2 regions of the Pseudomonas sp. HP_12 genome follow, and region 1 is predicted to be linked to the other one. Evidence: riboswitches for the same ligand, from Rfam matches in the RefSeq annotation. Region 1 holds a riboswitch; the other holds the start of a gene.
The links. Region 1 has a riboswitch for cobalamin ahead of ACYASU_RS06800 (CbtB domain-containing protein). Riboswitches for the same ligand answer to the same signal wherever they lie in the genome.
Positions count from the first base shown of each region.

Region 2: linked by a shared signal. The riboswitch ahead of ACYASU_RS02190 (ABC transporter substrate-binding protein) and the one ahead of ACYASU_RS06800 (CbtB domain-containing protein) in region 1 are both predicted to bind cobalamin.

Region 1 is NZ_JBTOQG010000006.1:146,996-151,205, reverse strand. Features, by position in the region: gene cobN (cobaltochelatase subunit CobN) at 1-354, opposite strand, end outside; gene cobW (cobalamin biosynthesis protein CobW) at 357-1,430, opposite strand; cobalamin riboswitch at 1,571-1,780, opposite strand; cobalamin riboswitch at 1,919-2,151, shown strand; gene ACYASU_RS06800 (CbtB domain-containing protein) at 2,247-2,462, shown strand; gene ACYASU_RS06795 (CbtA family protein) at 2,474-3,193, shown strand; gene ACYASU_RS06790 (cobalamin biosynthesis protein) at 3,190-3,606, shown strand; gene cobM (precorrin-4 C(11)-methyltransferase) at 3,771-4,210, shown strand, end outside.
Region 2 is NZ_JBTOQG010000001.1:495,982-500,191, forward strand. Features, by position in the region: gene ACYASU_RS02180 (aldo/keto reductase) at 1-888, shown strand, start outside; gene ACYASU_RS02185 (aspartate/glutamate racemase family protein) at 949-1,677, shown strand; cobalamin riboswitch at 1,972-2,167, shown strand; gene ACYASU_RS02190 (ABC transporter substrate-binding protein) at 2,310-3,311, shown strand; gene ACYASU_RS02195 (FecCD family ABC transporter permease) at 3,347-4,210, shown strand, end outside.

The DNA of each region.
Region 1 (4,210 bases):
CCGATCACAGCCCGGGACTAGAATCAGCTTCACGCCTTTCGCGGCCAGCTCCACCAGCCGCTCGACGCCGTAACGCCAGTAGCCGATGCCGCCGTGCAGGGAAATCAGGATGACTTTGGCGTGGCGCAGCACCTCGTCCACGTACAGATCCACCGACGCATGGTTTTGCACCTGCATCGGGTTGGCCAGGCGCAGGCTCGGGTAGCTATCCGGCAATTGCCGCGCGGTTTCAGCCAGCAGCGCCAGATTCGAGTCGGCGCTGCACAGGATCACCAGCTCGGCGGGCGTCTGGCCCAGGTCAGCGATGCTGTCGTCGGGGACGAAGCCGCCGGGCTGTGTACGCAGCAGGTGCATGGTTAGCCTTTTATGCCTGAGACTGCGTCGCGCAATTGCGCTTCAAGGACGCCGGCGTCCAGTTCCTGGCCGATCAGCACCAGGTGGGTTTCCCGGGCTTCGTCTGGCTTCCAGGCGCGGTCGAAATGCTTGTCGAAACGCGTGCCGACACCTTGCACCAGCAGGCGCATGGGTTTGCCGGGAATGGCGGCGAAGCCTTTGACACGCAGGATGCCGTGCTGGACGACGGCCTGGGTCAGCGCGTCGAGCAACAGCGATTCGTCGGCCTGGGGCAGCGTAATGGAAATCGAGTCGAAGGCGTCATGGTCGTGGTCATCATGATCGTCGCCTTCGTGGTGATCGTGGTGGGTCTTGCGCCCGTCGATGTGCAGCTCGGACTCGGCGCCCAGGCCCAGCAACACGCTGATCGGCAGCTGGCCCCGGTTCGCTTCGACGATCTTCACCGCCGGCGGCAGTTCTTCGGCGACTTCGGCACGCACGGCGGCGATAGCATCAGCGTCGAGCATGTCGGCCTTGTTCAGCACGACGAGATCGGCGCTGGCCAGTTGGTCGGCGAACAGCTCGTGCAGCGGCGATTCGTGGTCCAGGTTCGGATCAAGCTTGCGCTGGGCGTCGACTTGGTCCGGGAACGCGGCGAAGGTGCCCGCGAGCACGGCCGGGCTGTCGACCACGGTGATCACGGCGTCGACGGTGCAGGCGTTGCGGATTTCTGGCCACTGGAAGGCTTGGACCAGGGGTTTCGGCAGGGCCAGACCCGAGGTTTCGATGAGGATGTGATCGAGGTCGCCACGACGGGCGACCAGTTCCTGCATCACCGGGAAAAACTCTTCCTGAACGGTGCAGCACAGGCAGCCGTTGGCCAGTTCGTACACGCGACCGACGGCTTCTTCTTCGGTGCAGCCGATGGTGCATTGCTTGAGGATGTCGCCGTCGATGCCCAGTTCGCCGAATTCGTTGACGATGACGGCGATGCGTCGGCCTTCGGCGTTGTCGAGCATGTGCCGCAGCAAAGTGGTTTTGCCCGAGCCGAGAAAGCCGGTGACGATGGTGACAGGGAGTTTGGCCAGTGTTTTCATCGGTTGCCCTCAGGCGTGCGGCGGGGCAACGAGGACGAAAACAGCGCAGGCCGGTGGAAGCAGGCGCGCGGTTCGATTCGCCACCGGATCACCCCGCCCGGTTGTAGTGAAATTCCTCGGCCGCTTGCAGGCGGTCCGAATCGAGGCAGGTCTCCTGGCTCACGGCGGCCGGTCGCTGACAGGCATCATCAGGCGACTGACATTCATTGCGCCTTCCCGCTTGCGCAGTGGCTGTGCAATGAAGCTGTCCGTTTACAGTTGCGGGGGCAGCTGCGGCTTGATACCGCATTCCCTTCTTAGCGCCGGTGGCCCTGTGACGTATCCGAAACCGGGCGGCCGGCGAACCTCAAGTGCGCAAGGCTACGCAGTGACTGGAGGCCGGTCAATCGCGCTTTGCAATGATCGCCGCGCCAATTGACGCACCGATCGCTGCATTGATTGACGCATCGGCTGAAGGGCCGATTGACGAGCCAAACAGCCCGTGGTCTGCTACACACCTTGTTACGGGTGCCCTTCACAGGGTGAAACGGGAAACCGGTGCGTGCAGACCTTCGGGTGTGTATCAGTCCGGTGCTGCCCCCGCAACGGTAAGCGAGTGAAGAGTCAGATCCACTGTGTCGGCATCGATATGGGAAGGCGATTCTTGAAGGCACGACGGCTGTAACGGCTGATGCATGTGCCCCTCGCGAGCCCGGAGACCGGCCCGATAACGCTACATAACACAACCCGCGGTGGGCGGGCGCTGTTGATCACTGCCGGCCTTCGCCTGCGGTGTCTTCGCGTCCGTCCGCTGAATCCACTTCAGAGGGAAGCGCCATGTCCATCAGCACACCCCGCCAGACGTCCGGCACCGGCACCAGCACAAACACCACAACAGCCGTGACCGCCACCCAAAGCCAGCGCATTGTCGCCGCCGTCAGCGCGATGTTTCTAGGCGCGTTTCTGGTGTACTTCGCCGGCTTCTCCCACATCGATGCGGTGCACAACGCGGCACACGACACCCGTCACAGCTCTGCCTTCCCGTGCCATTGAGACCCGCCGCCATGTTCAAGCGAATTGCGCAAACGGCCGGGTTCACCGGACTGCTCGCCGCCCTGTTGTTGACACTGCTGCAGAGCTTCTCGGTGGCGCCACTGATCCTGCAGGCGGAGACCTACGAAAAGGCCCCGGCTGCTGAGATGCACGAGCACGCCGAGGGTGCGATGGCCGGCCACGTCCATGACGCCGAAGCCTGGGAGCCGGAAGACGGCTGGCAGCGCGTGCTGTCCACCACCGGCGGCAATCTGGTGGTCGCGGTCGGCTTCGCCCTGATGCTGGCGGCGCTGTACACCCTGCGTACGCCGACCAGAGCCCGCGAAGGCGTGCTGTGGGGGTTGGCCGGTTATGCGGTGTTCGTGCTGGCGCCCACTCTTGGTTTGCCGCCCGAGCTGCCCGGCACTGTCGCGGCGGATCTGACCCAACGGCAGATCTGGTGGGTCGGCACCGCCGCCTCCACGGCTGCAGGCCTGGCATTGATAGTGTTTGCCCGGCACTGGGTGTGGAAGGCCTTGGGCGCGGTGATCCTGGTGGTGCCGCATATCGTCGGCGCGCCGCAACCGGCGGTGCACTCGGCACTGGCGCCGGAAGCCCTTGAAGCGCAATTCAAGATCGCGTCGCTGCTGACCAATGCGGTTTTCTGGATTGCCTTGGGCTTGATCAGCGCCTGGTTGTCTCGGCGCAATGAAGCGACCGAGACGCACGTCGGTTTGAAGCCTGCTCTGTGAATGAAGTGCACGATCGGCCGCTGTGGGTGGTCGGTCTGGGCTGCCAGCGCGGCTGTTCGGCGCTGGAGCTTCGGCAGTTGATGGAGGATGGGTTGCGGGAGGGACGTCTTCAGCTGACAGACGTTGCCGCCCTCGCCTCCATTGACGGCAAGTCGGCTGAGGTAGGGCTGCAGGCACTGGGTCATGAGCTGGGGCTGACGATCGGGTTTTTCAGCGCGGGTGATCTGGCGGCTTACGAGGCACAGCTGACTTACCGTTCGGACATCGCCTTCGAACGCACTGGCTGCTACGGCGTGGCAGAAAGCGCGGCGCTGGCGATGGTGACACGGTTGACCGGCGCGCCCGCGACCTTGGTCATCCCCCGCCGAAAAAGCCCCCACGCGACCTTTGCTCTGGCAACCGCAATCTTGTAGGACCGGCTAACCCTTGTAGGACCGGCTTTAGCCGGGAAGACGTCAGGCGCCACGCTGCAAATTTGAGGGTGTACACGCAGACCTTTTCCCGGCTAAAGCCGGTCCCACTGGACCGCATGCAGCCATCCAAGCAGTGCTCAAATGAACCCCAATCAGGACACCCCATGACTGTTTTTTTCATCGGCGCCGGCCCCGGCGATCCGGACCTGATCACTGTCAAAGGCCAGCGGCTGATCCGCTCCTGCCCGGTGATCATTTACGCCGGTTCCCTGGTGCCTGAAGCAGTGCTGGAAGGTCATCAGGCAGTTCAGGTCACCAACAGCGCTCCATTGCACCTTCAGCAGATCATCGAGCTGATGAAATCCGCTCATGCACAGGGCCAGGACGTGGCGCGCGTGCATTCCGGCGATCCGAGCCTGTATGGCGCGATCGGCGAACAAATCCGCTGCCTGCGCGAATTGCAGATCCCCTTCGAAATCATCCCCGGCGTCACCGCCACCGCCGCCTGCGCCGCGTTGCTCGGGACAGAGCTGACGCTGCCGGACATCTCCCAGAGCGTGATCCTGACCCGCTACGCCGACAAAACCGACATGCCCGAAGGCGA
Region 2 (4,210 bases), on a different contig from region 1:
GCCTGGGACCAGGGCATTCGCTATTTCGACACCGCGCCCATCTACGGCGCCGGCTTGTCCGAGCAGCGCCTGGGCAGGGCCCTCGCCGGCGTCCCCCGCGACCAGTACACCCTGAGCACCAAAGTCGGCCGGCTGATTTCCGACGAGATCGACACCGAGACCCGCAGCGGCCCGTTCGCCGAGGGCCTGAAAAACAAGATCGTCACCGACTATTCCGCCGACGCCACGCTGCGTTCCATTGAAGCGAGCCTGGAGCGGTTGAACACTGATCGTCTGGATATCGTGTTTGTCCACGACGTCGCGCAGGACGCCCACGGCGATGCCTGGACCGAGCATTTCAACATCGCCCGCACCGGCGCTTTCCGTGCCCTCACCCGCCTGCGCGAAGAAGGCGTGATCAAGGCCTGGGGCCTGGGCGTCAACCGCGTCGAGCCGTGCGAACTGACGCTGGATCTGGAAGAAGCCCAGCCCGATGGTTTCCTGCTCGCCGGCCGCTATTCGCTGCTCGATCACGACCAACCGCTGCAACGGCTGTTCGACAAGGCCCGTCAGCACAACGCCGAGTTCGTCGTCGGCGGGCCTTACAGCTCCGGCGTGTTGGTGGGCGGCAAGCATTTCGAGTATCAGGAGGCGTCGCCAGCGATGCTGGACAAGGTGGCGCACATCCAGGAGATCGCCCGTCAGTACCAAGTGGACATCAAGTCCGCAGCGCTGCAATTTGTCCTTGCCAACCCCCTGGTGGCGGCGGTGATTCCGGGTGCCAGCCGCCCGTCGCGGATCATCGAGGACGTCACCGCGCTTAACGCACAGGTGCCGGATGGTTTCTGGCAGGCCATGCGCGATCAGGGCTTCATCGCCCTGCAGGCGCCCGTGCCGATGAAAGACTGATATCGTGGGCAACGACGCCGGGCCAGACGCCCGGCCTTGTTTTCTGCGCGAGATCTGTCCATGCGAATTCTGATCGTCAACGTCAACACCACCGAATCCATGACCGAGACCATTGCCGAGCAGGCCCGCAGCGTGGCCTCGCCTGGCACCGAGATCATCGGCCTGACCCCGCGCTTCGGCGCCGAGTCGGTGGAAGGCAATTTCGAAAGTTACCTCGCGGCCATCGCGGTGATGGACCGGGTGATGTCCTACGAAGGGCCCTATGACGCCGTGATTCAAGCGGGTTACGGCGAACACGGCCGCGAGGGTTTGCAGGAGTTGCTCGAGGTGCCGGTGGTGGACATCACCGAAGCGGCGGCCAGCCTGGCGATGCTGCTGGGGCATAAATACGCGGTGGTCACCACGCTGGACCGCACCGTGCCGCTGATTGAAGACCGTCTAAAGCTGGCCGGCGTGTACGAACGCTGCGCCTCGGTGCGGGCCAGCGGCATGAGCGTACTGGAGCTGGAGGAATCGCCGGAGCGTGCGGTCGAGGCCATCGTCGAGCAGGCCATGGAAGCGGTGAGTCGGGACAAGGCCGAGGTGATTTGCCTGGGCTGCGGCGGCATGGCCGGCCTGGATCAACTCATCCGTGACCGCGCCGGCGTGCCCGTGGTGGATGGCGTGACCGCTGCGGTGGCACTGGCGGAATCACTGGTGCGTCTGGGGTTGAAGACCTCGAAAGTGCGGACCTATGCGACGCCACGGCCGAAGAAGATCGTGGGTTGGCCGTTTAAGCCGCTGGTCTGAAGATCGTTGGTTGGCCGTTCAAGCCGCTGGACCAACGACGCCCGTGCGGCCAACGCAAAACCCCTGTAGGAGTGAGCTTGCTCGCGAAGACTGAATTCCAGCCGCCGAAGATTTAGCGAAAGTTCGGGCATCTTCGTGAGCAAGCTCACTCCCACAGGTTTTGCATCTGCTTCAGGCGCTGCATCTCCTTCAGCTTTTGCATCTCCCGCAGGTTTAGTGCTGCTGCCGCTACTGCAAGGTGTTTAGCCGCGCTCCGGCGCACGGCCTCCGCATTAGCCTCCACCCGCCGAATCGTTTAGTATCCCCGCCGCCGGTTTCCGCTCGGAATTAATAGGGAATCCCCAGGCGCGTGCTGCGCGCTGAAAGGGAACTGTCCCCGCAACTGTAGGCGCTGAGCCCTGCTTCCTGTTTGCCACTGGGTGACCCCGGGAAGGCCGAAGCACGGCGATGAAGCGCCAGTCAGGAGACCTGCCGGCCAGCATATTCATTCACCGGCGGGGTGTCCGGGGAAGGACTCCCGTTCGTGCGTCGTTCGCGCGCGCTGTGCTCGCCCTCATCGTAGGAGCGCCTGTCGGGATGGACTTTCCAGTGCCTGCTTCGCCAAGCATTCAGGCTATCTGGAGATCGCTTTCATGCCGCTGCGCCGCCTCGCCGCCCTGCTCGTCACCCTGACCTTGCCCACTGCCGCCCTCGCGGCGTCGACGGTTTACCCCTTGACCGTGGACAACTGCGGCCAAGCGCTGACCTTCACCCACGCCCCGCAGAAAACCGTGACCATCGGCCAGGCGGCCACCGAGATGCTCTATGCCCTCGGACTGGGCCCGAACGTCGTCGGCACGTCGCTGTGGTTCAACCCCGTCCTGGCCCAGTACCAAACCCTCAACAACGGCATCGCTCGGCTCGCGGATAACGCGCCGAGTTTTGAATCGGTGATCGGCAAACGCCCGGATTTCGTTCCGGTGCAGTTCGAGTGGATGGTCGGGCCACAGGGCGCCGTTGGCACCCGCGAGCAGTTTCGCGACCTGGGCATCCCGACCTACATCCTGCCGTCCGATTGCGAGGGCAAGAACAACCGGGTCGGCGCCGACGGCACGCGCCTCGAAGCCTTCCGCATCGACACGCTGTACAAAAGCCTGCGGCAGCTGGCGCAGATTTTCGACGTGCAGGACCGTGGCGAACGGCTGATCGCGGATTACCAGGCGCGGCTGGCCCGGGCCGTTGCACAGGCGAACGCCCATGCCAACCCGCCCGTCTCGGCGGTGTTCTGGTTTTCCAGCCCGGACATCAACGTCGACCCCTACGTCGCCGGACGCAAGGGCATTCCCAACTTCATGCTCGACACCCTCGGCATGCGTAACGTCATCGACTCCGACGAGGAATGGCCGACCGTGGGCTGGGAAACCATCGCCAAGGCCAACCCGACGGTGCTGGTCATCGCGCGGATGGACCGCCGCCGCTTCCCGGCCGACGATCACGAGAAGAAGCTGGCCTTCCTCCGCTCGGACCCGGTCACACGGAATATGGATGCGGTGAAAAACAATCGCATCGTAGTCATGGACGCCAGCGCCATGGAGTCCAGCGTGCGGCTGTTTGACGGCATCGAACAACTGGCTCAGGCCACTCATCCGCAATGATGCCGCTCCGTATTCCTCGCTCAAGCATCGTCCGAATGTTCGGCCACGGCGCTTGGGCGACCGCGTTGCTGGCGCTGGCGGTGCTGGCGGGCGTGGCGATCGGCGAGACGTCGATCGGCCTGCCGGTGATCGTTCAGGTGCTGGCGAACAAGCTGTGGGCCGCGGGCTATCCCCTCGACCCCATCGACGAGGGCATCGTCTGGAATTACCGCCTGACCCGGGCCATCGTGGCCGCCACTTGCGGCGCAGGGCTGGCGGTGTCGGGCTTGGTCTTGCAATCGCTACTGCGCAACCCGCTGGCCGATCCCTACTTGCTGGGCATTTCCGCCGGGGCTTCGACCGGCGCAGTGCTGGTGGCGATCATCGGCATCGGTGCCGGGACGATTTCCCTGTCCACCGGCGCGTTTGCCGGCGCAATCGCCGCCTTCGCGCTGGTCGCCCTGCTCGCCCGCTCCTCTCGGGGCCAGACCGCTGCCGGCCAGATCATCCTGGCGGGCATTGCCGGGTCCCAGCTGTTCAACGCCCTGACCTCCTTCCTGATCACCAAGTCGGCCAATGCCGAGCAGGCCCGCGGGATTATGTTCTGGTTGCTGGGCAATCTCAGCGGCGTGCGCTGGTCGTCGGTGGCGCTGTCGGTGCCGGTCGTGGTGCTCGGCTTGCTGGTGTGCCTGTGGCATCGGCGCGCGCTGGATGCGTTCACGTTCGGCAGCGATTCAGCGGCGTCCCTGGGCATTCCGGTGCGCCGGGTGCAGGCCGTGCTGATTCTCACCGCCGCGCTGATGACGGCGGTGATGGTGTCGATCGTCGGGTCCATCGGCTTCGTCGGTCTGGTGATTCCCCACGCGGTGCGCCTGATGGCCGGGGTACGTCATGCCCGCTTGTTGCCCTTGAGCGCCCTG